Regions from separate parts of the Aquisalimonas sp. 2447 genome, predicted to be linked through region 2. Evidence: predicted binding sites of a transcription regulator. Region 2 holds the regulator's gene; the other holds the start of a gene.

Region 1 (17,074 bases), 870 kb from region 2:
CATAATGGTCTGCGGGACACCATCCGCGCCCTGGGTTCCCGGGAGTTCTATCGTCTGCGCCTGGGGATCGGGCATCCCGGGCACGCCGATGACGTGGTTTCCTACGTCCTCAGCAAGCCCTCGCCGGAGGATCGCCGCGCCATCGACGGTGCCGTGGACGAATCGGTGGCCGCCATGGACCTGATTCTTGCCGGCGAGATGGACAAGGCCATGCAGCGGCTGCACACCCGCTGACATTCGCATCACCAACCAGCGCAGCGAGGCATCATGGGTTTCAAATGCGGTATTGTCGGGTTGCCCAACGTGGGCAAGTCCACCTTGTTCAACGCCCTGACCCGCAACGAGATCCCCGCGGAGAACTACCCGTTCTGCACCATTGATCCCAACGTCGGGATCGTGCCGGTGCCGGACCCCCGGCTCGATCAGCTTGCCGCCATCGTCAAGCCCGAGAAGGTGATCCCCACCACCATGGAGTTCGTGGATATCGCGGGCCTCGTGGCCGGGGCGTCCAAAGGCGAGGGATTGGGCAACCAGTTCCTGGCCAACATCCGCGAGACGGACGCCATTGCCCACGTCGTTCGTTGCTTCGAGGACGATGATGTCCACCACGTCGCCGGCCGGGTGGACCCGGTGGATGACGTGGAGACCATCAACACCGAGCTGGTGCTGGCGGACCTGGACAGTGCCGAGAAGGCGTTACAGAAAACGGAGCGCCAGGCCAAGTCCAACGACAAGGAAGCCATCCGTCGCCGTGACGTGCTGCGGCGGCTGCGCGATCATCTGGGCGAGGGGCTGCCGGCGCGGACGCTGGCGCTGAGCGATGACGAGCAGACCACACTGCGGGAATTCCACCTGCTCACGGCCAAGCCGGTGCTCTACGTGGCCAACGTCGACGAGGGTGGTTTCGAGGCCAATCCCTACCTGGAGCAGCTGCGTGCCCATGCCGAATCCGAAGGTGCCGGTGTCGTGGTGCTGTGCGCCGCCATCGAGGCGGAGCTGTCCCTGCTGGAAGAAGACGAGCGGGACGCCTTCCTCGGCGAGTACGGGCTGGAAGAACCGGGCCTGCATGTGCTGATCCGCGCCGGCTACGACCTGCTGGGCCTGCGCACCTACTTTACCGCCGGTCCCAAGGAGGTGCGTGCCTGGACCATCCGCAAGGGGGATACCGCCCCCCAGGCTGCGGGTCGCATTCACACGGATTTCGAGCGTGGCTTTATCCGCGCCGAGGTGATCGGCTTCGACGACTACATCGCCTGCGCGGGCGAGGCCGGTGCCAAGAACGCCGGGCGCATGCGCCTGGAAGGCAAGGAGTACGTGGTCCAGGAGGGTGACGTGGTCCACTACCGCTTCAATGTCTGACGGCGGCGACGCCAGGCCCGCTTGACAGGCCGGGCCTCCGGTTGGACAATCCCGCTTCCCGCAAGAGTCCGTGGCTACGTAGCTCAGTTGGTCAGAGCATCGCACTCATAATGCGAGGGTCGGTGGTTCAAATCCACCCGTAGCCACCATTATTTCGTTTCTGTCTCCGACTCCCCGTCGCACCCTCCGATCCGTGACTCAAGTCCGGCACAGCGGCGCCGATGACGTCCATACTCCGCGCGTTCGTATTTCACGTATCCATCTGGGGACAGTCATGACCACGTTCTTCCGTCGCATGCGCGTCAGTCACCGCATCTGGCTGATTCTCGCCCTCGCCGCCCTGGTGTTCGCCGCCAATGCCCTGTGGACCCTGGGGTCGACCCGAGCCTCGCTGCAGGAGGAGCGGCTTGCCCAGGCGTCGGCGGTCCTGGACAGTGCCATGACCGTGATGGCGCACTTCCACGAGCTTGCCGAGCAGGGCGCCATCGACGAGGACACCGCCCGGGAGCAGGCCCTGGAGACACTGCGTGGTGTCCGTTATCTGGGTGAGGAATATCTCTGGGTGCACGATGCGGACAACACCATGCTTATGCACCCCATCAGCCCCGGGCTTGAGGGCGACGATCTCACCGAACTGGACGATGGTACGGGCAACTACTTTGTGGCGGACATGACCCGTGGTGTCATGGCAGCCGACGACGGGCGTTATCGGGTCGACTACCTGTGGCCGCGTCCCGGCGAAGAAGAGGCCATCGAGAAGGTCTCCGAGGCGCAGGTGTTCGAGCCCTGGGGGTATGTGATTGCCAGCGGCGTCTACATGGCCGACGTCAACGCCGCCGTCAATCGCGAGCTCATGGGAGCGGTGGTCACCAATACCCTGGGGCTCCTGTTGATGCTCGGCGTGGGCTGGGCGGTCATCGCCAGCATTGTCTCACCTCTGAACCGCACCATCGGCGGTATTCGCGAGGCGGCCCAGGAGCCCGTGAACCTGTCGGCCCGGCTGGATGAATCCGGCCGCGATGAGCTCGCCGATCTATCCCGCTCTTTCAATGGTCTCTTCGAGATTCTCCAGGGGGTGGTGCAGAACGTGCGTGACAGCAGTGACACCCTTGTGAGCTCGGCGGCGCAGTTACGCGAGTTGACCGGCAGTGCGGACAAGGATTCCCGTCAGCAGCGGGAAGACATTGACGAACTGGCCAGCTCCATGAATGAAATGGCGGCCACGGTCCAGGAGGTGGCCCGCAACGCCAGCTCCGCCGCCGACGCCGCGGGGCAGGCCCAGGCCGAAACCCAGTCCGGTGCCGAGGCGGTGACCCAGACCCGCGACGCCATCAACAGACTCGCTTCGGAGTTGGAGGAAACGCGGGAAGCGGTGAACCAGCTGGCCAGTGAGTCCAACAACGTTGAAACCGTGCTGGAGGTTATCAACGGGGTCGCCGAGCAGACCAATCTGCTGGCACTGAATGCCGCCATCGAGGCGGCTCGAGCCGGAGAGCACGGGCGCGGGTTCTCCGTGGTGGCCGACGAGGTGCGCACGCTGGCGCAGCGCACGCAGCAGTCCACCCAGGAGATCCGGGAAATCCTGGAGCGCCTCCAGCGCGGCTCGCGGCAGGCCGCGGAATCCATCGAGGCGCGCACCGAGAGCGCGCGGCAGACGGTGGAGCGATCCAACGACACGGAGACGGCGCTGGGCACCATCGCCGAGGCCGTTGACGGCATCAGTGGGATGAACACCCAGATCGCAAGCGCCGCCGAGGAGCAGTCGGCGACCGCGGACGAGATCAACCGGCGCGTCAGTGGCATCCGCGATGCGGCGGTACGCAGCGGCGAGGCAATGGATCGGGCTCGCGGCGGCGCAGACGATCTCGGTGCCATGGCCGAGCGGCTGCAGGAGGCCGTCAATCGTCTGCGCTCGTAGTCCGGCGCCCGGTGCTGGCGCCCGCCCTCCGCATGGTGGCCACGCAGAGTCGACGCGCATTCGCTACAATGCGCGTCGACAAGCGATGACGACTCCAGGAGGGGCCCATGTACGAATTCGTCCAGTACACCAGCGCAGACGTCATGACCCGGCAGCCGGTGACCGTAACCCCGGAGACCCCCCTGGCAGACGCCCAGGCGTTGTTCGAGAAGCGCGGTTTCAATGGCATGCCGGTGGTGAATGAGCAGGGCGCTCTGGTGGGTTTTGTGACCAAGATGGATGTCCTGCGGGCGTTCACCCTGCGTCCGGAGTACATGGTTCCCCCGTACAGCGAGATCATGCGTGATCCGGTGGAGCGGGTCATGACCCGGGAGCCGGTGTGCGTGCCCCCGGACTACCCCCTGACCCGCGTGCTGCAGCGACTGGTGGAGATGGGGGTCAAGAGCATGCCCGTGACCGACAACGGCTCCCTGGTGGGCGTGATTGCCCGCGAGGATCTCCTGGACGCCCTTCGCCGGGCCACCGAATAGCCGGGCTCCATTGCATCCCCGGATGCACACCGCGGCAATTTCCCCAAGGCGGTTGACAGGAGAGCGCCGGCTGGCGCAAAGTATCGCGCTCCAAAACGGAGGGGTTCCCGAGCGGCCAAAGGGGGCAGACTGTAAATCTGCTGGCACAGCCTTCGGAGGTTCGAATCCTCCCCCCTCCACCGAATAATGCGAGTGCAGGGCGCCGGGCGCCGGCACGGCAGGAAGCGAAGCCTCCCAGGGGGAGGTTCGAACCGAACAGAGGTTCGAGACAATGAACCGGCGTTTTGGCGTCGGCAGAGCAAGCTTGCCACCCGCGGGTGGCAAACGGGGCGCCCGCCTTCGGCTGGCGCCTATTGCTCGTAGTACCGGGATTATGGGGCCGAGGCAGCGACACGCGCCCGCCCGGGGATTCCGCGGGTGTAGTTCAACGGTAGAACCTCAGCCTTCCAAGCTGATGATGTGGGTTCGATTCCCATCACCCGCTCCAGACTGAAGGCCGGGGTTGGCCGGATGAAAGGGTTTTCAGGGCCCATATAGCTCAGAGGTAGAGCACTCCCTTGGTAAGGGAGAGGTCGGCGGTTCAAATCCGCCTATGGGCTCCATAGTTCAGTGTTGCACGAGAAAGGTCGAACCGTGGCTGCGGTTCCGAGCGTGAAATAAGGGAAAGGCCGGGAGAATTTCATGTCCAAGAGCAAGTTTGAGCGTAAGAAGCCGCACTGCAACGTGGGTACGATTGGTCACGTTGACCATGGTAAGACGACGCTGACTGCAGCCATGACGAAGGTGATGGGCGAGCAGTGGGGCGGTGACGTGCGCGCGTTTGATCAGATTGACAATGCGCCGGAAGAGAAGGCGCGCGGGATCACGATTGCCACGGCGCACGTGGAGTACGAGTCCACGCAGCGCCACTATGCGCACGTTGACTGCCCGGGTCACGCGGACTATGTGAAGAACATGATCACGGGTGCGGCGCAGATGGACGGTGCCATTCTGGTGGTCTCTGCAGCTGATGGTCCCATGCCGCAGACGCGTGAGCACATTCTGCTCAGCCGTCAGGTGGGTGTGCCGCACATTGTGGTGTACCTGAACAAGGCGGACATGGTGGATGATGCGGAGCTGCTGGAGCTCGTGGAGATGGAGGTGCGTGATCTGCTGAGCCAGTACGACTTCCCGGGCGACGACACGCCGATCATCACGGGTTCGGCGCTGAAGGCGCTGGAAGGCGACGAGTCGGATATTGGGACGCCGTCGATCGTGAAGCTGGTCGAGGCGATGGACGATTTCATCCCGACGCCGGAGCGTCCGGTGGACCAGCCGTTCCTGATGCCGATCGAGGACGTGTTCTCGATTTCGGGTCGTGGCACTGTGGTCACGGGTCGTGTTGAGCGTGGTGTGGTGAACACGGGCGACTCGGTGGAGATCGTGGGTCTGCGTGATACGCAGAAGACGACGGTCACGGGTGTGGAGATGTTCCGCAAGCTGCTGGACCAGGGCGAGGCGGGCGACAACATCGGTGCGCTGCTGCGTGGTACCAAGCGTGATGATGTCGAGCGCGGTCAGGTGCTGTGCAAGCCGGGCTCGATCACGCCGCACACGAAGTTCGAGTGCGAGGTGTACATTCTGTCGAAGGACGAGGGTGGACGTCACACGCCGTTCTTCAATGGCTATCGCCCGCAGTTCTACTTCCGCACCACGGACGTCACCGGCTCCTGCGAGCTGCCGTCTGGCACGGAGATGGTGATGCCTGGCGACAACGTGCAGATGACGGTGTCGCTGATTGCGCCGATTGCGATGGAAGACGGTCTGCGTTTTGCCATCCGTGAAGGCGGCCGCACCGTGGGTGCCGGCGTCGTCTCCAAGATCCTGGACTGAAGTCAGGGTCTGCGCGACGGGGAACAATGCGGTACACTGAAAGGCGCGGTGCGGGCTGGACCCCGTTCCGCGTCTTCGCCGCTCCGGTTCCGCGGCGCGACAAGCAACAGGCCAGTAGCTCAATTGGCAGAGCAGCGGTCTCCAAAACCGCAGGTTGGGGGTTCGAGTCCCTCCTGGCCTGCCACTCAACTTGATGGCAGGGTCTGCCGCCTCAGGCGGCCCATCCCGTTCGGAGTCCTGCGGAACCGATGAAGTCCAGGCAGAATACCGAAAGCTCACCAGTTGATACCATCAAGCTGGTGTCCGCGCTTGTGATACTGGGCGCCGGCATCTTCGGCTTTTACGTCTACGAAGACCAGCCGCAGCTCTACCGCGTGCTCGGCATCCTGGCCGTGGGTGCAGTCGCCGTCGGTATCGCCGTGTCGACGAACCCGGGCCTCAGGCTGTGGCATTTCATGCAGGATTCCCGCACGGAGGTGCGCAAGGTCGTCTGGCCTACGCGCCAGGAGACCGTGCAGACCACCATTATCGTTCTGATCGTGGTCATCCTGGTGGCAATCTTCCTCTGGTTGCTGGACATGCTCCTGTCCTGGGGCTTCCAGCAGATCGTCCTTCCGGGAGGCTGACGGCATGACGATGCGTTGGTACGTGGTTCACGCCTACTCGGGTTTCGAGAACAAGGTCAAGCAGTCCCTGGAAGAGCGCATCCGGCGCGCCGGGATGGAAGAGAAATTCGGCGAGATTCTCGTGCCCACCGAAGAGGTGGTCGAGATCCGTGGTGGCCAGAAGCGGCGCAGCGAGCGCAAGTTCTTCCCCGGCTATGTGCTCGTGCGTATGGAGATGGACGATGACACCTGGCACCTGGTGAAAGAGGTGCCGCGGGTGATGGGCTTCATCGGCGGGCGCAGCGATCGCCCGGCGCCGATTTCGGACCGCGAGGCCGAGCAGATTCTCAATCGCGTCCAGGAGGGCGTTGAGAAGCCGCGGCCGAAGGTCCTGTTCGAGGTGGGTGAGGTAGTGCGCGTCATCGACGGGCCCTTCACCGATTTCAATGGCGCGGTGGAAGAGGTCAACTACGAAAAGAGCCGTCTGCGGGTGGCCGTGCTGATCTTCGGCCGGTCGACGCCCGTGGAACTGGGCTTCGATCAGGTGGAGAAGACCTGATCGCTGAATTCGATGGCGCCGGCGAAGCGGGGTTGCCCGTTGTGCCGGCGCCCGGTCGTAACGGGGAGCCGAAAGGCGTTCGTACCCACTGAAGGAGGCTGTCATGGCCAAGAAAGTCGCAGCGTACATCAAACTGCAGGTGAAGGCCGGTCAGGCCAACCCCTCGCCGCCCGTGGGCCCGGCGCTGGGTCAGCACGGCGTGAACATCATGGAATTCTGTAAGGCGTTCAACGCCCAGACCCAGGAGATGGAGCCGGGCCTGCCCATTCCGGTGGTGATCACGGTCTACTCCGATCGCAGCTTCACCTTCATCACCAAGACCCCGCCGGCGGCGATCCTGCTGAAGAAGGCAGCGGGTATCAAGAGTGGCTCCGGTCAGCCCCACGTCAACAAGGTTGGCAAGGTGACCCGCGAGCAGCTGGAAGAGATTGCCCGGACCAAGGAGCCGGATCTCTCGGCTGCCGACATGGACGCCGCCGTGCGGACCATCGCCGGCAGCGCCAGGAGTATGGGTCTCGACGTGGAGGGGGTGTGATCATGGCAAAGCTCACCAAACGCCAGAAGGTGTTCGCCGAGAAGGTGGAGCGCAACAAGTTCTATCCGGTGGAAGAGGCCTTCAGCCTGCTGCAGTCCCTGCCGGCGCCCAAGTTCAAGGAAACCGTTGAAGTGGCGGTGAATCTGGGCGTGGATCCGCGCAAGTCCGACCAGATGGTGCGCGGCTCCACCGTGCTGCCCAATGGCACCGGCAAGAGCGTGCGCGTGGCCGTGTTCGCCCAGGGCGACAAGGCCGAGGCCGCGAAGGAGGCCGGCGCCGATGTGGTCGGCATGGACGACCTCGCCGAGCAGATCAAGGGCGGCGACCTGGCCTTCAACGTGGTCATTGCCAGCCCTGATACCATGGGCACAGTGGGCAAGCTGGGAACGATTCTCGGTCCCCGTGGTCTCATGCCGAATCCGAAGGTCGGCACGGTGACGCAGGACGTGGCCACGGCGGTGAAGAACGCCAAGGCCGGCCAGGTGCGGTATCGCACGGACAAGAAGGGCGTGATCCATGCCGGTATCGGCAAGGTGGATTTCACCCCGGATCAGCTTCGGGAGAACCTGGAGGCGCTGGTGGCCGACCTGTGGAAGGCCAAGCCGGCGGCGGCCAAGGGGATCTATTTCAAGAAGGTCACGGTATCGTCGACCATGGGGCCCGGCGTGAACGTGGACCTGGCGTCGATGAAGTACTGAAGAATCCGCATCGGACACCGGCGCTTTGCCGGTGTCCGCGCGGTGTCTTGAGGCTGTCGGACAGCGGCAGCCGTCAGAGACCGCACGGCGTGGCCCAGGCCACTTAATTGACCATGTGCATGGTCAGCCGGCGCAGACGGTGCAGCCCCGGGCAGAATCATGCTGCGGAAGGCGACCGTTTGACCCCGCAAGGGGAGAGCCGGACTCCGGTCCGGCTCGAACGCGCCCCGGCAACACTGGTTGTCGGGGGTCATGGCCAGTTCCAGGAGGACATTACCAATGCCAATGAGTCTGGAACAGAAAAAGGCGATGACCGCGGAAGTCAACGCGGTCGCCCAGTCGGCCCATTCGGCCGTCGCCGCGGAATATCGCGGTATCAAGGCGACCCAGATGGACAGCCTGCGCGCCCAGGCACGCAAGGAGCGGGTCTACCTGCGGGTAGTCAAGAACTCCATTGCGCGTCGGGCGGTCGAGGGCACGGACTTCGAATGCATGACCGAGCGCTTCGAAGGTCCGCTGATGCTCGCGTTCTCCCAGGAGGACCCGGGTGCAGCGGCCCGGCTGGTGAAATCCTATTCCAAGGAGAACGCCAAGCTGGTGCCGAAGTTCGTTGCGATCAGCGGTGCGGTTTACGAGGCCTCCGAACTGGAGCGCCTGGCAAGCCTGCCCACCCGCGACGAAGCCCTGAGCAAGCTGATGGCGACCATGAAGGCGCCGACCCAGAAGCTGGCCACCACGCTTAACGAGGTGCCCGGCAAGCTGGTGCGGACCCTGGCCGCCGTTCGCGACGCCAAGCAGGCGGGCTGAACGACTTTCGGGTATTGCCTGGATTGTTTCATTAACGCAGCAGACGCCCCACAGGGCTGATCTGACAGTTCAACGCAGGAGTTAGAGCAATGGCCGTTTCCAAAGAGGACATCCTCGAGACAATCGGTAACATGAGCGTCCTCGAGATCGTGGATCTCATCGAGGCGATGGAAGAGAAGTTCGGCGTCACCGCCGCTGCCGCCGTGGCGGCCGCCCCGGCTGCCGCCGGTGGTGGCGAGGCCGAGGCTGCCGAAGAGCAGACCGAGTTCGACGTCATCCTGAGCAGCTTTGGTGACAACAAGGTGGGCGTCATCAAGGCCGTGCGCGGCATCACTGGCCTGGGCCTGAAGGAGGCGAAGGAAGTGGTGGAAGGTGCGCCGTCGCCGCTGAAGGAGGGTGTGTCGAAGGACGAAGCCGACGACATGAAGAGCAAGCTGGAAGAGGCCGGCGCCTCCGTCGAGATCAAGTAAGACTTGACGGCGGACGTCTGCAAGCTGCTGTATCGGGAACCGGCTGGTGGCCCTGGGGCCGCCGGCCTTTTCCCGTTTCCGGACTGACCGGAAACGGAGGCGGGTTCAAAGTTACGTGCTCCGGCGCCGCCCTGAGTACGGAAGTTTGAACAACTGTCTCGTTCCCCGGACGAACATGGGTGAGGAACCTCGATGGCCTATTCTTTCACCGAAAAGAAGCGTATCCGCAAGGATTTCGGCAAGATCCCCAACATTCTGGAGGTCCCCTATCTGCTAGCGACGCAGCTGGACTCCTACGAGCATTTCCTGCAGCCCCACCAGGGCCCGGATGACCGTGACGAGGCCGGCCTGCATGCCGCCTTCCGTTCCGTGTTCCCGATCACCAGCTACTCCGGAACGGCGGCGCTGGAATACGTGAACTATCGTATCGGCACGCCGGTGTTCGACGTCAAGGAGTGTCAGTTGCGCGGCATGACCTATGCCGCGCCGCTGCGCGCGCTGGTGCGTCTGGTCATTTATGACAAGGACGCCAAGACGGTGAAGGACGTCAAGGAGCAGGAAGTCTACATGGGCGAACTGCCGCTCATGACCGAGAACGGGACCTTCGTCGTCAACGGCACCGAGCGGGTGATCGTGAACCAGCTTCACCGCTCCCCCGGCGTGTTCTTCGACCACGACAAGGGCAAGACCCACTCCTCGGGCAAACTGCTGTTTACGGCGCGGGTGATCCCCTACCGGGGCTCCTGGCTGGATTTCGAGTTCGACCCCAAGGACAACATCTTCGTGCGCATTGACCGGCGCCGGAAGCTGCCGGCGACCATCCTGCTGCGCGCGCTCGGCTACGGGCCGGAAGAGATTCTTGACCTGTTCTTCGAGAAGAACACCTTTCATCTGCAGAAGAAGGGCGTGGTCATGGACCTGGTGCCGGAGCGCCTGCGTGGCGAGACGGCCCAGTTCCCCATCGAGGTCAACGGCGAGGCTCTGGTAGAACAGGGGCGGCGGATTACCGCGCGTCATATCCGGCAGATGGAAAAGGCGGAGCTCAAACAGCTCACGGTGCCGGAGGAGTACCTGGAAGGCCGCATCCTGGCCCATGACGTGGTGGACAGCTCCACCGGCGAGATCATCGCCGAGACCAACGCCGAGCTGACCCCGGACGTGATTCAGGCCATCCGCGACGCGGGTATCAAGAAGATCGATACCCTGTTCGTCAACGATCTGGATCAGGGCCCGTACATCTCCAACACCCTGCGCATCGACACCACCCGCACGCAGCTCGAGGCGCTGGTGGAGATCTATCGCATGATGCGTCCCGGCGAGCCGCCCACCAAGGACGCTGCGGAGAACCTGTTCCAGAACCTGTTCTTCTCCGAGGACCGCTACGACCTGTCGGCAGTGGGTCGCATGAAGTTCAACCTGCGCGTGGGCCGTGACGAGGTCACCGGCTCCGGCACGCTGACCAACGACGACATTTTCGACGTGCTCAAGGCGATGATCGACATTCGCAACGGCAAGGATACCGTTGACGACATCGACCATCTGGGCAACCGCCGTATCCGCTCCGTGGGCGAGATGGCGGAGAACGTCTTCCGCGTCGGCCTGGTGCGTGTGGAACGTGCCGTGCGCGAGCGCCTGAGCCTCGCCGAGAGTGAAGGCCTGATGCCGCAGGAGCTGATCAACGCCAAGCCCGTGGCGGCGGCGGTGAAGGAGTTCTTCGGCTCCTCCCAGCTGTCCCAGTTCATGGACCAGAACAACCCGCTGTCCGAGGTCACTCACAAGCGGCGCGTATCCGCCCTTGGGCCCGGTGGTCTGACCCGCGAGCGGGCCGGCTTCGAGGTGCGGGACGTGCACCCGACCCACTACGGCCGCGTCTGCCCCATCGAAACGCCGGAAGGGCCGAACATCGGCCTGATCAATTCGCTGGCCTGCTACGCGCGGACCAACCGCTACGGTTTCCTGGAGACGCCGTATCGGCGCGTGGTGGATGGCAAGGTCACGGCGCAGGTGGACTACCTCTCGGCCATCGAGGAGTCCCGCTACATCATCGCCCAGGCCAATGCGCGCCTGGACGAGGAAGGCCGCCTGGCGGATGACCTGATTTCCATCCGGCACCAGAACGAGTTCGGCATGTCCACGCCGGACAAGATCCAGTACATGGACGTCTCGCCCAAGCAGACCGTGTCCGTGGCGGCGGCGCTGGTGCCGTTCCTGGAGCACGACGACGCCAACCGCGCGCTGATGGGCGCCAACATGCAGCGTCAGGCGGTGCCGACCCTGCGCGGTGAGAAGCCGCTGGTGGGTACGGGCATGGAGCGTGCCGTGGCCACCGACTCCGGCGTCACCGTGGTGGCGCGGCGTGGTGGCGTAGTGGAATCCGTGGACGCCGCGCGGGCCGTCATCCGCGTCAACGACGACGAGACGGCCCCGGGCGAGCCGGGTGTGGATATCTACAACCTCACCAAGTACACGCGCTCCAACCAGAACACCTGCGTGAACCAGAAATCGCTGGTGAACGTGGGTGATGTGGTGGCCACCGGCGACGTCCTTGCCGACGGCCCGAGCACGGACATGGGCGAGCTGGCGCTGGGCCAGAACATGCTGGTCGCCTTCATGCCGTGGAACGGCTACAACTTCGAGGACTCCATCCTCATCTCCGAGCGGGTGGTCCAGGAAGATCGGTACACCACCATCCACATCGAGGAGCTGACCTGCGTCGCCCGGGACACCAAGCTGGGCCCCGAAGAGATTACCGCCGACATCCCCAATGTGGGCGAGTCGGCCCTGTCCAAGCTGGACGAGGCCGGGGTGGTGTACATCGGCGCCGAGGTCAAGGCCGGGGACATCCTGGTGGGCAAGGTCACGCCCAAGGGCGAGAGCCAGCTCACGCCGGAGGAAAAGCTCCTGCGCGCCATCTTCGGCGAGAAGGCCTCGGACGTGAAGGACACCTCGTCACGGGTCTCTTCCGGCATGGACGGCACGGTCATCGACGTGCAGGTGTTCACCCGGGACGGCGTGGAGAAGGACTCCCGTGCGCTGTCCATCGAACGCGAGGCCATGGCCAAGATCCGCAAGGATCTGGATGACCAGTACCGCATCTTCGAGGACGACGCCTTCCAGCGCATCCAGGCCACCATTGTCGGTCTGGAGGCCGAGGGCGGGCCCAACGGCTTGAAGGCCGGCACCAAGGTCACCGAAAAGTACCTGGAGACCCTGGATCGCGAGAAGTGGTTCGAGATCCGGCTGAAGGACGAGTCTGCCAACGAGCTCCTGGAGCGCGTGCAGCAGCAGCTCAAATCCCAGCAGGAGGCCTTCGAGCAGCACTTCGAGGAGAAGAAGGCCAAGATCACCCAGGGCGATGACCTCGCGCCCGGCGTGCTCAAGATGGTCAAGGTCTACCTTGCAGTGAAGCGCCGCTTCCAGGCCGGTGACAAGATGGCCGGTCGCCACGGCAACAAGGGCGTGATCTCCATGATCGTGCCCCAGGAGGACATGCCCTTCGACTCCGACGGCCGCCCCGTTGATGTGGTGCTGTCACCGTTGGGCGTGCCCTCGCGCATGAACGTGGGGCAGGTGCTGGAGGTCCACCTGGGCTGGGCGGCCAAGGAGCTGGGGCGAAAACTCGCCAACATGCTCGATGCCAAGGCCAAGGCGGATGAACTGCGCCAGGAGCTGGACGCCATCTACAACCACAGCGGCCAGACCGTGGACCTGGCGGATCTCTCCGACGAGGAGGTGGTGCGCCTCTGCAGCAACCTCCGGGGCGGGGTGCCCATGGCCACGCCGGTGTTCGATGGCGCCCGCGAGGAAGAGATCAAGTACATGCTGCGCCAGGCTGGCCTGCCGGAATCCGGACAGACCACGCTCTACGACGGGCGCACCGGTGATGCCTTCGATCGTCCGGTGACCGTGGGCTACATGTACATGCTCAAGCTCAACCACCTCATCGACGACAAGGTGCATGCCCGCTCCACGGGGCCGTACTCCCTGGTCACCCAGCAACCGCTGGGCGGCAAGGCGCAGTTCGGCGGCCAGCGCTTCGGCGAGATGGAAGTCTGGGCGCTGGAGGCCTATGGCGCGGCGTACACGCTGCAGGAGATGCTGACGGTGAAATCGGACGACGTGAACGGCCGCACACAGATGTACAAGAACATCGTGGACGGCGAGCACGAGATGAAGGCGGGCATGCCCGAGTCCTTCAACGTGCTGATCAAGGAAATCCGCTCCCTCGGTATCAACATCGAGCTGGAACAGGACTGATCACCGGAGACTATGGCCGCTGGCGTCGCCGGCGGCCGCGTCAGCATTCACCAACAAGGTTGGCGGACGAACAGCTATGAAAGACCTTCTCAATCTGTTCAAGCAGACCGGCGGACAGCCGGACGATTTCGATGCCCTCCGGATCCGGCTGGCCTCGCCGGAGATGATCCGGTCCTGGTCCTTCGGTGAAGTGAAAAAACCGGAGACCATCAACTACCGTACCTTCAAGCCGGAGCGCGATGGCCTGTTCTGCGCCAAGATCTTCGGCCCGGTGAAGGACTACGAGTGCCTGTGCGGCAAGTACAAGCGCCTCAAGCACCGCGGCGTGGTCTGCGAGAAGTGCGGCGTGGAAGTCACGCTGGCCAAGGTGCGCCGCGAGCGCATGGCCCACATCGACCTGGCCAGCCCGGTGGCGCACATCTGGTACCTGAAGTCGCTGCCCAGTCGCATCGGCCTGCTGCTGGACATGACCCTGCGCGACATCGAGCGGGTCCTGTACTTCGAGGCGTTCATCGTCATCGATCCGGGCATGACGCCGCTGGAGCGGGGCCAGCTGCTCACCGACGAGGGCTACCTGGACGCCGTCGAGCAGTACGGCGACGAGTTCGACGCCCGCATGGGTGCCGAAGCGGTGAAAGAACTGCTCCGCAGCGTCGAGCTGCAGGAGGAGCAGCAGAAGCTGCGCGAGGAGCTCAACGCCACCAACTCCGACACCAAGATCAAGCGTCTGTCCAAGCGGCTGAAGATTGTCGAAGCGTTTATCGACTCCGGCAACAAGCCCGAGTGGATGGTGCTGGACGTGCTGCCGGTGCTGCCGCCGGATTTGCGTCCGCTGGTGCCCCTGGACGGTGGCCGCTTCGCCACCAGTGATCTGAACGATCTCTACCGGCGGGTGATCAACCGCAACAACCGGCTCAAGCGTCTGCTGGAACTCAATGCTCCGGACATCATCGTGCGCAACGAGAAGCGCATGCTGCAGGAGTCCGTGGACGCACTGCTGGACAACGGCCGCCGCGGCCGGGCGATCACCGGCACCAACAAGCGGCCGCTGAAATCCCTGGCGGACATGATCAAGGGCAAGCAGGGCCGTTTCCGGCAGAACCTGCTGGGCAAGCGCGTGGACTACTCCGGCCGTTCCGTGATCGTGGTGGGCCCGACCCTGCGCCTGCACCAGTGCGGCCTGCCCAAGCGCATGGCCCTGGAGCTGTTCAAGCCGTTCATCTTCTCCAAGCTGCAGCGTCTCGGTCTGGCCACCACCATCAAGGCGGCCAAGAAGATGGTGGAGCGCGAGGTGCCGGAGGTCTGGGATATCCTCGAAGAGGTGATCCGCGAACACCCGGTGCTGCTCAACCGCGCCCCCACGCTGCACCGTCTGGGCATCCAGGCGTTCGAGCCGGTGCTCATCGAGGGCAAGGCCATCCAGCTGCATCCGCTGGTGTGCACCGCCTATAACGCCGACTTCGACGGCGACCAGATGGCCGTGCACGTGCCCCTGTCCCTGGAGGCGCAGCTGGAATCCCGGGCACTGATGATGTCCACCAACAACGTCCTCTCCCCGGCCAGCGGTGACCCCATCATCGTGCCGTCCCAGGACGTGGTGCTGGGCCTCTACTACATGTCCCGCGAGCGGGTGAATGCCCGCGGCGAGGGCATGGCGTTCACCGATCTCAACGAGGTGCACCGCGCCTACGACAGTGGCACCGTGGACCTGCAAGCCAAGGTCCGCGTGCGCATCCCCGAGGTGCGGGTGGCCGAGGACGGCAGCAAGGAAACGGTGATCACCCGTTACGACACCACCGTGGGCCGAGCGCTGATCTACCGCATCATGCCGGACGGCCTGCCCTTTGAACTGGTCAATCGGGAGATGAACAAGAAGGCCATCTCCGCGACCATGAACGCCTGCTACCGTGACGTGGGACTGAAGGAGTCGGTGATCTTCGCCGACCAGCTCATGTACATGGGCTTCCACTTCTCCACCCGCGCGGCGGTGTCCATCGGCGTCAACGACATGGTCATCCCGGAAGAGAAGGGGGAGATCCTCGGTCGTGCCGAGGAGGAAGTGAAAGACATCGAGGAGCAGTACGCCTCGGGTCTGGTAACCAACGGCGAGCGCTACAACAAGGTGGTGGATATCTGGTCCCGGACCAATGACGCCGTCGCCGGCGCCATGATGGAAAAGCTCGGCAGCGAGGCCGTGGTGGATGCCGAGGGGAACGAGGTCCGCCAGACCTCGTTCAACTCCATCTTCATGATGGCCGACTCCGGTGCCCGTGGTTCCGCAGCCCAGATCCGGCAGCTCTCCGGCATGCGTGGTCTGATGGCCAAGCCGGACGGCTCCATCATCGAAACCCCCATCACGGCCAACTTCCGTGAGGGGCTGAACGTGCTGCAGTACTTTATCTCCACCCACGGGGCCCGGAAGGGTCTGGCGGACACGGCGCTGAAGACGGCCAACTCCGGCTATCTCACCCGGCGTCTGGTGGATGTTGCCCAGGACCTGGTGGTCACCGAACAGGACTGCGGCACCGAGAACGGCGTCTACATGGCCCCGATCATCGAGGGCGGCGACGTGGTGGAGGCGCTCAGCGAGCGGGTGCTCGGTCGCGTGCTCTGCCACGACGTGCTGGACAGTGAGACCCAGGAAGTTGCCATCGCATCCGGCACCATGCTGGACGAGGCCCTTGTGGAGAAGCTGGAGCAGCTGGGTGTGGACGAGATCAAGGTGCGCTCGCCGATCACCTGCGACACCCGTCATGGCGTGTGCTCCCTGTGCTACGGGCGTGACCTGGCGCGCGGCCATCAGGTGAACGTGGGCGAGTCCGTGGGGGTCATCGGCGCCCAGTCCATCGGCGAGCCGGGCACCCAGCTAACCATGCGCACCTTCCACATCGGCGGTGCGGCCTCGCGGGCCGCGGCCATCAGCGACGTGGAGGTCAAGTCTGCCGGGCGGGTGCGCTTCCACCGCCTCAACACCATCGATCACCACTCCGGCAACCTGGTTGTGACCTCCCGTTCCGGCGAGATCACGGTCATGGACGAGCAGGGTCGCGAGCGTGAGCGGTACAAGGTGCCCTACGGTGCCACCGTGATGGTCAACGAGGGCGATCCGGTGGAGGCCAACCAGGTGGTCGCCTCCTGGGATCCGCATACCCACCCCATCGTCACCGAGGTGCGCGGTCACCTGCGCTTCTTCGACTTCATCGAGGGCGTGACGGTGAACCGGCAGGTGGACGAGATCACCGGTCTGTCCAGCCTGGAGATCACCGACCCCAAGACCCGCGGCAATCAGGAGTACGCCAGTCAGCTGCCGGGGGCCAAGGAGGGTGAGCGCATTGCCGCCAAGGACATGCGGCCGATGATCAAGCTGGTGGATGACAACGGCAAGGACATCATGATCCCCGGCACGGATATTCCGGCGCAGTACTACCTGCCCGCCGGCGCCATCATCAGTGTCGAGGACAACG
Region 2 (13,155 bases):
GGCGCCGAAGCTGGAGAAGATGAGCCCGCTGAAGGGGATTCAGCGCATGTTCGGCACCAAGGCGCTGATCGAGCTGGTGAAGGCCCTGGCGAAGGTGCTGGTGGTGTTCAGCGTGGCGCTGCTGCTGTTCTGGGCCATGCATGACCGCATTGCCGGCATCACCCAGGAGCCGCTGCGCCAGGGGCTGCTCCACGGCGCGACCCTGTTCTTCTGGGCGTTCTTCGCCCTGTCGGCGGCGCTGATCATCGTCGCCGCGGTGGATATTCCCTACCAGATCTGGGACCACACCCAGAAGCTCAAGATGACCAAGCAGGAGGTCAAGGACGAGAACAAGGAGACCCAGGGCAAGCCGGAGGTGAAGAGCAAGATCCGGCAACTGCAGAACCAGATTGCCCAGGGCCGTATGATGGAGAACGTGCCCAAGGCCGATGTGGTGGTGACCAACCCGACCCACTACGCCATCGCCCTGCGCTACGACCAGAGCCGCATGAAGGCTCCGCAGGTGGTGGCCAAGGGCACCGACGTGCTGGCAGCGCGCATCCGTGAGATCGCCGACGAAAACCGCATTCCGCGCTTCGAGGCACCGCCGTTGGCACGGGCCTTGTATCACACTGCCGAGCTGGAGCAGGAGATACCGGCGGGACTCTACCTTTCCGTGGCCCAGGTCCTGGCCTACATCTACCAGCTTCAGGCGGCGCAGCGCCACGGCGGGCAGCGTCCCACGCGACCAAAGCCGGACGTTCCGGAGGAGTTCCGGAAGTACGCACAACCGGACGGCCGGAACGACACCGACGGGCGGGCGGCGACGGAATTCTGACGTCGCCGGCAGGCGCAACCATGGCAACCACCCCGCGATTGCGGGCATGACGGGAAGACGGCATGGCGACAGCCACGGCAGTGTTCGACAACATCCGCGAGCTGAGCCGCAACGGCCTGGGCACGCCGCTGCTGCTCATGGCGTTGCTGGCGATGATGATCGTGCCGCTGCCGCCGCTGGCGCTGGACATGCTGTTCACCTTCAATATCACCCTGTCGCTGGTGATCATGCTGGTGGCGGTGTACACGCCGCGGCCGCTGGAGTTCGCGGTCTTCCCGACGGTGCTGCTGGTGGCCACCCTGCTGCGCCTGGCGCTGAATGTCGCCTCCACCCGCGTGATCCTACTGGAGGGGCACACCGGCACCGATGCCGCGGGGAACGTCATCCAGGCCTTCGGCGAGTTCGTGGTGGGCGGCAACTACGCCGTCGGCCTGGTGGTGTTCGCCATCCTGGTGATCATCAACTTCGTGGTGGTCACCAAGGGGGCGGGGCGCATCTCCGAGGTCACCGCCCGGTTCACCCTGGACGCCCTGCCGGGCAAGCAGATGGCCATCGACGCCGACCTCAACGCCGGCCTGATCGACCAGGAGACCGCCCGCACCCGCCGCGAGGAGGTGGGGCAGGAAGCGGACTTCTACGGTTCCATGGACGGCGCCAGCAAGTTCGTCCGCGGCGACGCCATCGCCGGCATCCTGATCCTGTTCATCAACATCATCGGCGGGCTGTTCATCGGCATCCTCCAGCACGGCATGCCCTTCGGCAACGCCGTCAACAATTACACGCTGCTCACCATCGGTGACGGTCTGGTGGCGCAGATCCCCTCACTGGTGCTGTCCACGGGCGCGGCCATCCTGGTCACCCGGGTGTCCTCGTCCCAGGACATGGCGGGCGAGGTGATCCGCCAGCTCCTCGGCAAGCCGCGGGCGCTGGCGGTGAGCGCCGTGGTGCTGGGCATCATGGGCGTGATCCCCGGCATGCCCAATCTGGCGTTCCTCAGTCTTGCGGCCATCGCCGGTTTCGCCGCCTGGCGCATCCACCGCAAGCTGGAGACGGAGCCGGAGGTGGAGACGGCTGCCGAGCAGAAGCGCAGCGCCAGCGCCGGCAAGACCACCCGGGAGCCCGCCGGCCAGGGCCAGTCCGCGGCGCCGGCGCAGTCCGGCGAGACCCAGGAGCTCACCTGGGAGGACGTGCCGCCGGTGGATACCATCGGTCTGGAAGTCGGCTACGGGCTGATTCCGCTGGTGGACAAGAACCAGGGCGGGCAACTGCTCAGCCGTATCAAGGGCGTGCGCAAGAAGGTCTCCCAGGATCTCGGCTTCCTGGTGCCCACGGTCCATATCCGCGACAACCTGGATCTGGGGCCGAATACCTACCGCATCAGCGTGCTCGGCGTGCCCATGGGCGAGGCCGAGTTGCAGCCCAGCAAGGAGATGGCCATCAATCCGGGCACGGTCCAGGGCGAGATCAAGGGCATGGCCACCAAGGACCCGGCCTTCGGCCTGGAGGCCGTGTGGATCGAGCCATCCCAGCGGGACTACGCCCAGACCATGGGTTACACCGTGGTGGATGCCAGCACCGTGGCGGCCACCCATCTTAGCCAGATCATCCAGAACCATGCCCACGAGCTGCTGGGCCACGAAGAGGTCCAGAAGCTGCTGGACATGCTCGGCCGCAAGCAGCCGAAGCTGGTGGAGGAGCTGGTGCCGAATACGCTGCCGCTGTCCACGGTGGTCCGGGTGCTGCAGAACCTGCTGGAGGAGCGCATCCCCATCCGCGACATGCGCACCATTGTCGAGACGCTGGCGGAGCACGGGCAGGCCACCAAGGACCCCTCGGCGCTCACCTCGGCGGTGCGGGAGGCCCTGGGCCGCATGATCATCCAGAACGTCGCCGGCATGTCGCGGGAGGTGCCGGTGATTACCCTGGACCCGCAACTGGAACAGTTATTGCTGAATACCGTGCAGGGCGGTGGCGACGGCGCCGCCGGGTTCGAGCCGGGGCTGGCGGATCGCCTGCAGCGCTCCCTGGCGGAGACGGCCCAGCGGCAGGAGATGGCCAACCAGCCCGCGGTGCTGCTCACGGCACCGCAGCTCAGGGGCTGGCTGTCGCGGCTGACACGGCACAGCGTCCAGGGCCTGAACGTTCTGTCGTACAACGAAGTACCGGATGAGAAACAGGTGAAGATTGTCGCGTCCATCGGGCAACAGCAGGTCGCCCAGGGCTAGTGAACGGCAACCAGGAGCGGAAAGTTCATGAAGATCAAACGCATCCACGCCAAGACCATGCGCCAGGGAATCCGCCGCGTCCGTGACGAGATCGGGCCCCAGGCGGTGATTCTCTCGTCGCGGGAGCTGGATGACGGTGTCGAGGTCATCGCTGCCCTGGACTTCGACGAGGAGGCGGTGCGCGAGCAGGCGGAGCGGGACGAGCGGCGCGTGCCCCCGGCGGCGGAAACGCCGGCGCCACGCCGTCGGGAGGCGCCGTCCCTGGCCGAGCCCGCGGATTTCGCCGCCATGCTGGAGCGGGCCAATGACATCGCCGCCACCCGCGAGGACGATAGCGGTCGTCAGCGGATTGACGTCCATGTGGACGATCCGTTGACGGAGGACGACCTGGACTTGACGGGGATGGAGGCGCCCCGATCGCATGCCCGGCCCGCCCCCGCGCGTCCGGAACCTGCTCCCCGGCGCGCAGCCGCAAGCCGGGCCAGGCCCGGTCGGGAGCAGGAGGCAGCGACCGCCGCACCCCGGGACGACGCCTCGGTGGAGGCCATGCGCAGCGAACTGCGGACGCTGCGGACCCTGTTCGAGAACCAGCTTTCCGTGATGGAGTGGCAGCAGCAGGGCCGCAATCGCCCGACCCGGACCACCTTGTTACGCCAGCTCACGGAGATCGGCCTGGGGCCGGACGTGTGTCGCAAGCTGGCGGACCGGGTGGACGAGTCCCTGGCTCCGGACGTGGCGCTGCGCCAGGCCATGCATACGGTGGCGCGGCATCTGCCGGTGAAGAAGGATGATCTGCTGGACCGTGGTGGCGTGGTGGCCGTGATCGGCCCCACCGGGGTGGGCAAGACCACCACCGTGGCGAAACTGGCCGCACGTTTCGCTTTGCGGCATGGTCGGCAGACCGTGGCCCTGGTCAGCACGGACAATTACCGCATTGGCGCGCAGGATCAGCTGCGCAACTTTGCCCGGATTCTCAACGTGCCGGTGCATACCGCCGGCTCGACGGAGGAACTGGAAGAGGTGCTCGGCGACTTGGCGGACAAGCGTCTGGTACTGGTGGACACCGCCGGCATGAGCCAGCGCGACATGCGCCTGGCGGAGCAGTTCAGCACCCTGAAGGCGCTGGGGGATCGCATTCGCAGCTATCTGGTGCTGTCGGCGAACACCCAGCTGGCAACGCTGAACGAGACGGTGAAGGCGTATGCCGGGGCGCGCCCGGCGGGTTGCATCGTCACCAAGACCGATGAGGCAACCAGTCTTGGCGCGGTGATCACGGTGCTGCTGCGTCAGCGGCTGCCGGTGAGCTTCCTGGGCAATGGCCAGCGGGTGCCCGAGGATCTTGCGCCGGCACGGGGTGATAGACTGGTGCAGGAAGCCGTGGGCCTGGTGAAGCAGTATGGTCAGGCCGCCGACGACGACCAGCTGGCGGTCGCCTTCGGGGGCGGTGCCGGTCAGGGGCAGTAGGCCGCGCCGCATCGAACAATCGGAGTCATGGAACCGCGTGCGGGACGCGGATGCCATGTCGGAACAAGAGATCGAACAACGCATGGATCAGGCAGCGGGGCTGAGGCGAATGAGCAACCCGAAACCGGTCAAGGTCATTGCGGTTGCAAGCGGCAAGGGCGGGGTGGGCAAGAGCAGCGTGTCCGTCAATCTGGCGGTGGCGCTATCCACCGCCGGCAACCGTGTGCTGCTCATGGATGCCGACCTGGGGCTGGCCAACGTGGACGTGCTCCTGGGGCTCAGTCCGCGCTATAACCTGGCTCACGTCATGGATGGCGAGGCCGAGCTCGAAGAGATCCTGGTGGAGGGGCCGGGGGGCATACAGATCATCCCCGCCTCGTCGGGCACCAAGCGCATGGCGGAACTGGGGCCGGCGGAGAACACCGGCCTGATCCGCAGCTTCAGTGAGCTCAGCGGCGACTGGGACTATCTCATCATCGACACGGCGGCGGGTATCGCCGATAGCGTCATCAGCTTCGCGCGGGCAGCGCGGGAGGTGATGGTGGTGGTCTGCGACGAGCCGTCCAGCATCACCGACGCCTATGCGCTGATCAAGGTGTTGCACCGGGACTACGGTGTGGAGCGGGTGCATGTGGTGGCCAACATGGTCTCCGGCGCGGCGGAAGGCAAGACGCTGTACGACAAGCTCGCCCGGGTATGCGAGCGCTACCTGGATCTCACCGTTGCCTACATGGGCGCCATTCCCCGGGACGATGCCATGCGCAAGGCTGTGCAGCGCCAGCAGGCGGTGGTGAATGCCTACCCCGGAAGTCCGTCGGGCCGTGCCTACGCGGAAATGGCCAAGCGCGTGGACAAACTGCCGTTGCCCACCCGGGCGGAGGGGCACCTGGAATTCTTTGTCGAGCGCCTGGTGCAGTACAACGCGTCCGGCGGGGAGGTGATGCCATGAAGCCGCGCGCCGCCGCTTACACGGAGGTCCAGAAGCAGAGCAGCGAACACGACGTGCTGGTGGAGCATGCGCCGTTGGTCAAGCGCATCGCCCATCATCTCCTGGCGCGGCTGCCGGACACCGTGCAGCTGGAGGATCTGATCCAGGCCGGCACCATCGGCCTGCTGGAGGCGGCGCGGCAGTACGACACCGCCCATGGCGCCAGTTTCACCACCTACGCGGGTATCCGCATCCGCGGTGCCATGCTGGACGAGATCCGACGGCTGGACTGGACGCCGCGTTCCGTTCATCGCCGTGCCCGGGAGGTGGCCCAGGCAAGCCGGGAAATCGAACACCGCACCGGCCGTGAAGCCCGGGACAACGAGATCATGGACGCTCTGGACATGAGCGCCGATGAGTACCACCAGGTGCTCAACGACGCTTCAACGGCACGGCTGTTCAGCCTGGACGAGGTGTCTCTCACCACCGGTGAGGCGCGGGAGCCCGCCAGCGACGACGCCGGCCCGGTGAGCCGTCTGGAGGACGCCGGCTTCCGCCAGGCCCTGGCCGCGGCCATTCGCACGTTGCCGGAGCGCGAGCAACTGGTGATGTCCCTCTACTACGAGCAGGAGCTCAATCTGCGCGAGATCGGCGAAGTGCTCGGGGTGACCGAATCCCGGGTCAGCCAGATCCATGGCCGCATCATGCTCAAGTTACGCGACCATCTTGCCGACTGGACACAATAGCGGCCGGCGGACAAGTTCACGAACTGCGCCCTGTTTGGCAGAACCCGACGCAATGGTCGGGCAGGGTAGGCCACGTTATCCGCGGGAACGGCCCTGACTACAGCAAAGGTGATTCACAGTGAGTTCCGACAAGAACATGAAAATCCTGATCGTGGACGACTTCTCCACCATGCGGCGGATCATCAAGAACCTGCTCCGCGATCTCGGTTACAACAACACTGCCGAGGCGGACGACGGCAATACCGCCCTGCCGATGCTCAAGAAGGGCGGCTTCGATTTCCTGATTACGGACTGGAACATGCCCGGGATGGACGGGCTCGAGCTACTGAAGAACGTGCGCGCCGAGGAGGAGCTCAAGGATCTCCCGGTGCTGATGGTGACCGCCGAGTCCAAGCGCGAGCAGATCATCGAGGCGGCCCAGGCCGGCGTCAACGGCTATATCGTCAAGCCGTTCACCGCCGCCACGCTGAAGGAGAAGATTGACAAGATCTTCGAGCGTATCGGATCGGCCGGCTGAGGAGTGACGCATGAGCACTGAAGCCAGCGATCTCGATCGTTATGCAGAAAAGGCGCGGGAACTCCTGAACCATGTGGAGGCCGGTGACCACGAGGCGGTAGGCGAGGTTCTGGACGAGCTGACCCGCCTGCGGGAGACCGAGCTGTTCCGCGAAGTGGGCAAGCTCACCCGGGAGCTTCACGAAGCGCTGAAGTCGTTCCGCACGGATAACCGTCTGAGCGAACTCGCCAGCGAGATCCCGGATGCCCAGGATCGGCTCAACCACGTCATCGAACTCACCGACAATGCCGCGCACCGCACGCTGACGGCCCTTGAGGAATCACTGGAGTCGCTGTCGGGCCTCGGCAGCGAGGGCCGGGAACTGGCCGCGGAGTGGAAGCGCTTCCGCCAGCGTGAACTCTCCGCCACCGAATTCCGTGACCTCAGTCGGCGCATGGACGGGTTCTTCCAGCGCCTGGAGACCGAGGGCGCCACGGTGCAAAGCAAGCTCACCGACGCCCTCATGGCCCAGGACTACCAGGACCTCACCGGCCAGATCATCCGGCGCGTGATGAAACTGGTGAAGGAGGTGGAGGACGGGCTGGTGTCGCTGATCTCCATCTCCGCGCCGGAGCGGACTACGGAACAGCGGAAACCGGCCGATAAGCCGGTCACGGACCCGATGGAACTCGAGGGGCCGCAGGTACCGGGCCAGGAGTCCGACACCGCCGTGCAGGGGCAGGACGAGGTGGATGACCTGCTCTCCAGCCTGGGATTCTGAGGCGGAAGGCGGCACGGGAGCATGGGTAAGCGGGTGAAGGGGCGCGCCACGGGCAGCGCCCACCCGGGAAGCGCTTGGGGGCATTATGGCAACTGACACACAGGACGAGATCGTCCAGGACTTCCTGGTGGAATCCCGGGAGATTCTCGATGAGCTGGGCGAACAGCTGGTGCAGCTCGAGCAGCAGCCGGATCAGAAGGACCTGCTGCACGCGGTCTTCCGTGGCTTCCACACCATCAAGGGTGGCGCCGGTTTCCTCGGGTTCGATCCGCTGGTGGACGTCTGCCACCGCACCGAAGACCTCTTCAATCTGCTGCGTAACGGCGAGCGGCAGGTGACCTCGGAACTCATGGATTACGTCCTGCGCGCGCTGGATGTGGTCAACAACCAGTTTACGGACCTGCAGAACGGTGAGGATGCCCGCGGTGCGCCGGCGGATCTGCTGGAGGCCCTGGAGCGGCTGCAGCAGGAAGAGCACCTCGGGGATTCCGCGCCCGGCGCCGCGCCGGCTGCCGAGCCTGCAGTCCAGCCTGCAGCCGAGCCTGCAGCCGAGCCGCAGCCCGCGGCCAGCGGCAGCGCGCCCGCCGACGATGACATCACCGAGGAGGAGTTCGAGGCCCTGCTGGATGCCATGGACGAAGGCAAGGCGGAGGCTGCGTCGTCGCAGGCCGCGCCGCCGAGCAGCGGTGATGACGAGATCACCGACGAGGAGTTCGAGAAGGTACTCGATCAACTCCACGGCCCCGGCACGCACAAGGGCGTGCCCGACGGGGCGGATGCCGGCCAGTCGGCCGAGGCAGGCGACGGCGATGATCTCATCACCGACGATGAATTCGATGCGGTGCTCGACCAGATCCACGGGCAGGGCAAGGGCCCCACGTCCACGGATGCGGGGTCGGTAAGCCCCGAGCCGCCGGCGCCGGCGAAAGCCGAACCGCAGAAGCCGGAAACGACCCCGCCGGAGCCAGGCCGCGCCGAGGACAAGCCCGCCGCCGCAGGCGGTGGGTCCGGCGGTGGCGGCAGTGATGCCGGCGGCGCCGGGGGCGCTGGCGGAGCCAAGGGGGGAGGCAGCGGCGAGACGTCGGTGCGCGTGGATACCGGCAAGCTCGACGACATCATGAACCTGGTGGGCGAGCTGGTGCTGGTGCGCAATCGCCTCAGCACCATCCGCTCCACCTACGATGACGAGCGCATGAGCCAGGCGGTGGCGGACCTGGAACTGGTCACCTCGGACCTGCAGAACGCGGTCATGAAGACGCGCATGCAGCCCATCAAGAAGGTCTTCGGGCGTTTCCCGCGCCAGGTGCGCGACCTCGCCCGCAGCCTGGGCAAGGAGGTGGATCTGCAGATGTCCGGCGAGGAAACCGATCTGGACAAGAACTTGGTGGAGGCCCTGGCCGATCCACTGGTCCACCTGGTGCGCAACTCCGTGGACCACGGCATCGAGGAAGCGGCGGACCGCGAGGCCGCCGGCAAGCCCCGCAAGGGGGTGTTGCGCCTGTCCGCCGAGCAGGAGGGTGATCACATCCTGCTGACCATCGCCGATGACGGCAAGGGCATGGATCCGGAAGCCCTGCGCACCAAGGTGGTGGAGAAGGGGCTCATGGACCGGGAGTCCGCCAACCGGCTGGACGAAAAGGACTGCTTCAACCTCATTTTCATGCCCGGGTTCTCCACCAAGGCGGAGATCTCCGATGTCTCCGGGCGTGGCGTGGGCATGGATGTGGTCAAGACCAAGATTTCCCAGCTCAACGGCACCGTGGACATCGACTCGGCGCCGGGGCGGGGTACGACCCTGAAGATCAAGGTGCCGCTGACCCTGGCCATTCTGCCGACGCTGATGGTGCGCATGCGCGGACGCAAGTTCGCCCTGCCAATGTCCGTGGTCAGCGAGATTTTCGAGCTGGAAATGGACAAGACCAAGGTGGTGGACAACAGGCGCGTGATCATGGTGCGCCGCAAGGCCATGCCGCTGTTCTTCCTGGAGCGCTGGATCGATGCCCTGGGCAGTCTGGAAACCCGGGATCCGGATGCCGCCCGGGAGGAGCAGCAGGTGGTCACCGTCAACGTCGGCAACCAGACGGTGGGCTTTGTGGTGGATGATGTCATCGGGCTGGAGGAAGTGGTCATCAAGCCGCTGGGCAGCATGTTGCAGGGCCTGCCCGGCCTGGCGGGGTCCACGATCACCGGCGATGGCAGTATTGCACTGATTATTGATATTCCCAGCCTGGTGAAGACCTTCGGCTCGCAGATGTAGTGCGCCGCTGGCGGGGCTGATGAGGAGAGGTGCGTGGCCAAGCGCGTATTGATCGTGGACGATTCCGGGTTTTTCCGCCGACGCATCAAGGAGATGCTGTCGTCGGACCCGCGGCTGGAGGTCGTCGGTGAGGCGGCCGATGGCCGACAGGCCGTGGAAGAGGCCGTGCGCCTGAAGCCGGATGTCATCACCATGGACATCGAGATGCCGGTGCTGGACGGCATCTCCGCGGTGCGCGAGATCATGCAGCGCCAGCCGACGCCGGTGCTGATGTTTTCGTCGCTGACGTTCGATGGCGCTCGCGCCACGCTGGACGCGCTGGAGGCCGGGGCGGTGGACTTCCTGCCCAAACGCTTCTCCGACATCTCCTCCAATGCGGACAAGGCCCGCGAGCAGCTCCAGGAGCGTGTTCGCACCGTGGCCGCAGGCGCCCGGCCCGGAGCCGCAACCTCGCGGACACGGCCAACGCCGCCGCCGACGGCGACGCGTTCATCCACGGCCGCTGGCGCTGCGACCCGGGAGAGTGCCGCTCCGGCCCGACGCGCCAGCGCCGGCCCCAGCGCCAGTGATCTGGACCTGGTGGTGATCGGCGCCTCTACCGGTGGGCCTGTGGCCTTGCAGCGGGTGCTGTCGGCACTGCCGGCGTCATTCCCGCTGCCGATTCTGCTGGTGCAGCACATGCCGGCCAATTTCACCGCGGCCTTCGCCCAGCGGGTTGACGGCATGTCGAAGCTGCGCGTCCGTGAAGCCGTGGACGGCGACACCCTGGAGGCCGGCACTGCACTGCTGGCGCCGGGCGGGCAGCACATGGGCGTGCGTCGGCGGGGCAGTGCGCTGAGCGTGCGTGCCATCGAGCCGCGGGATGGTGAATTCTACAAGCCCAGTGTCGATGTGGCCCTGCGGGAAGCGACCCAGGCCTGTGGTGGCCGCGTGCTGGGAGTGATTCTCACCGGCATGGGAGCGGACGGTTGCGAGGGCGCGCGTGAACTCAAGGGCCGCCAGGGGCATGTCTGGTCCCAGGACGAGGCAACCAGCGTGATCTACGGCATGCCCGGGGCGGTGGCCAAAGCGGGGCTGACGGATCGCGAGATGCCGTTGACGGACATTGGCCAGGCACTGGCCCGATTGGCCTGAGGACGCTGAAGCGATGCGGACATGGGCGATATCCAACCAGAAGGGCGGCGTCGGCAAGACCACCACCGCCGTCAGTCTCGCCGGGTTGCTGAGCAACCGTGGCCAGTCGGTGCTGCTGGTGGATCTCGATCCCCACGGGTCCATGACCGCCCACTTCGGCTACGACCCGGATGACATCTCGCCCAGTGTCTACGACCTCTTCCACGACTCCGTGGATGCCGGGGACATTCCCATGCTCCTGCGGGACACCGGGGTGAACAACATCAGTCTGCTGCCGGCGAGCACGGCCCTGGCGACACTGGATCGCCAGCTGGGCTCGCGCCACGGCAAAGGGTTGGTGGTTCGCAACGCCACACGCGCCCTGAGCAGCCGCTTCGATACCGTCTGCATTGATTGCCCGCCCATGCTGGGCGTGTTGATGGTCAATGCCCTGGCGGCCTGTGACGAACTGCTGGTGCCGGTGCAGACCGAGTTCCTGGCCATCAAGGGCCTGGAGCGGATGCTGCACACCCTGGAAATGATCCAGCGTTCACGGCGCCAGAGCCTGCCGTATCGCGTGGTGCCGACGATGTTCGACCGCCGCACCCGGGAGTCGGTGGAAGCGCTGCGGGAACTGCGGGAGCGCTACGGGGACGCCGTCTGGGACGGTGCCATCCCGGTGGATACCCGCTTCCGCGACGCCAGCCGCCAGGGCGTTCCCCTGACGGTGTCGTATCCCTGGTCCCGCGGCAGTCAGGCCTATCGCAAGCTGCTGGAGTCGCTGCAGGAGGATGAGTCCACGGCGGGGGAGGTCGCGGCCCATGACTGATCGGCGCAACCAGCCACGACACGCACTGGCGGAACAGCAGGAAGCCATCCGGGACTACCTGGATGCGCTGCTGCAGGAGATTCCGGATTTCGACGATGCGTCTGCGCAGCAGGTTCAGGCGCAGCCCGGGGAGACCGCATCGCAGCCGGCCCGCGAGGAACTCGCGCCGGCGACCGGGACAGCGGCTTCGGAGCCGGTTGCCGAAGTGCAGCAGCAGCCGCACCGTCCGGCGCCGGCGGAAACGGAGCTGGAGCCGGAGCCCGTGGCAACGGACCCGCATCACGCGGACACCGAGCTGGAAGCGCAGGAGCTGGAGCGCGGTGCGTTGCAGGCGCTTTTCTTTGACGTGGGCGGCCTCAGGCTCGCAGTGCCACTGACGGAACTGCACAGCGTCGTGCCCTGGGGCGATGTGGATGTCACGCCCATGCCATGCCAGCCGGACTGGCAGCTCGGGCTGATGCGCTACCGCGAGCGTCACGTCCGCGTGGTGGACACGGTGACCATGGTGCTGCCGCCGGATAAGCGACAGACGCCGGAGGCACAGGCCGAGCCGCAGCACATCCTGGTGGTGGGCGATGGCACCTGGGGCATCACCTGCCACGGCATCGGCGATGTGCTCCGCCTGGGGCCGGACGAAGTGAAGTGGCGGCGACGCGGCAGCGCCCGGCCGTGGCTGGCGGGCACGGTCATCGGCCATCTCAGCGCCGTCATTGATACCGGCGCCTTTGCGCGCATGCTGCAGCAGGGTGCCGGGCAGAAATAACTCATGTGACGGCGAGCGCCGCCGATAACTAAACGAGACGGTACAACGCAAGTGGAGGCCAGCAATGGCGCAGCAGCAGGCTGACAAGGAGCAACGGCAGGAGCACCAGGGCGCGTTGACGCAGTGGGTGACCTTCTCCCTGGAGCAGGAAACCTACGGTATCGACGTGATGCGGGTCCAGGAAGTCCTGCCCATGAGCGAAATCGCTCCCGTGCCGGGGGCGCCGCCCTATGTGCTGGGCATCATCAACCTGCGCGGCAACGTGGTCACGGTGATCGACACGCGCATGCGTTTCGGTCTGCCGTCGCGGGAGTCGGACAGTGCCAGCCGTATCGTGGTCATCGAAACCGGCGATCAGGTGGCCGGCATCCTTGTGGACAGCGTCGCCGAGGTGATCAACGTCCGTGAGGACGAGGTGGATACCGCGCCGAATGTAGGCAACGAGGAGTCGTCCAAGTATATTTACGGCGTTGTGAGCCGTGGCGAGGAGCTCCTCATCCTGGTGGACGTGAACAAGCTCCTGAGCCGTGAAGAATGGGAGGAGGTGTCATCCCTCTGACACCGGACAGGACAACGGCATGACGCTGAGCCTGATTGTTGCAGTGGCCGCGCTGGCAGTGGCCGTGGCCGCGGCGGTCATGGCCCTGTACCAGGTTCGTCGCGCTGAGGCCCGCGTCGCCGGGCTGCGGGACGAGCGCCGCCGCCTTCTCGAAACCGTCGAAGGCCTGTCCTCCGG

What was found. Region 2 encodes FliA, which starts transcription of late flagellar genes. Its sites were predicted from a motif close to GCTAAAGTTNNNNNNNNNNCNGCCGATA; they were not measured.
Region 1: KU884_RS15250 (methyl-accepting chemotaxis protein) is a predicted target of FliA. The motif match lies at 1,556-1,583, and genes of this name have one in related genera.

Annotation. Positions count from the first base shown of each region.
Region 1 is NZ_CP050695.1:3,206,385-3,223,458, reverse strand. It holds gene pth (aminoacyl-tRNA hydrolase) at 1-234, shown strand, start outside; gene ychF (redox-regulated ATPase YchF) at 268-1,359, shown strand; tRNA gene KU884_RS15255 (tRNA-Met) at 1,432-1,508, shown strand; gene KU884_RS15250 (methyl-accepting chemotaxis protein) at 1,634-3,277, shown strand; gene KU884_RS15245 (HPP family protein) at 3,385-3,807, shown strand; tRNA gene KU884_RS15240 (tRNA-Tyr) at 3,905-3,986, shown strand; tRNA gene KU884_RS15235 (tRNA-Gly) at 4,221-4,294, shown strand; tRNA gene KU884_RS15230 (tRNA-Thr) at 4,335-4,409, shown strand; gene tuf (elongation factor Tu) at 4,489-5,679, shown strand; tRNA gene KU884_RS15220 (tRNA-Trp) at 5,788-5,863, shown strand; gene secE (preprotein translocase subunit SecE) at 5,928-6,305, shown strand; gene nusG (transcription termination/antitermination protein NusG) at 6,310-6,843, shown strand; gene rplK (50S ribosomal protein L11) at 6,947-7,378, shown strand; gene rplA (50S ribosomal protein L1) at 7,381-8,076, shown strand; gene rplJ (50S ribosomal protein L10) at 8,356-8,883, shown strand; gene rplL (50S ribosomal protein L7/L12) at 8,973-9,353, shown strand; gene rpoB (DNA-directed RNA polymerase subunit beta) at 9,546-13,610, shown strand; gene rpoC (DNA-directed RNA polymerase subunit beta') at 13,687-17,074, shown strand, end outside.
Region 2 is NZ_CP050695.1:2,336,163-2,349,317, reverse strand. It holds gene flhB (flagellar biosynthesis protein FlhB) at 1-817, shown strand, start outside; gene flhA (flagellar biosynthesis protein FlhA) at 880-3,042, shown strand; gene flhF (flagellar biosynthesis protein FlhF) at 3,070-4,506, shown strand; gene KU884_RS11015 (MinD/ParA family protein) at 4,562-5,455, shown strand; gene KU884_RS11010 (RNA polymerase sigma factor FliA) at 5,452-6,180, shown strand; gene cheY (chemotaxis response regulator CheY) at 6,317-6,697, shown strand; gene KU884_RS11000 (protein phosphatase CheZ) at 6,708-7,457, shown strand; gene KU884_RS10995 (chemotaxis protein CheA) at 7,543-9,714, shown strand; gene KU884_RS10990 (chemotaxis response regulator protein-glutamate methylesterase) at 9,748-10,848, shown strand; gene KU884_RS10985 (ParA family protein) at 10,862-11,656, shown strand; gene KU884_RS10980 (chemotaxis protein CheW) at 11,649-12,419, shown strand; gene KU884_RS10975 (chemotaxis protein CheW) at 12,484-12,978, shown strand; gene KU884_RS10970 (DUF2802 domain-containing protein) at 12,998-13,155, shown strand, end outside.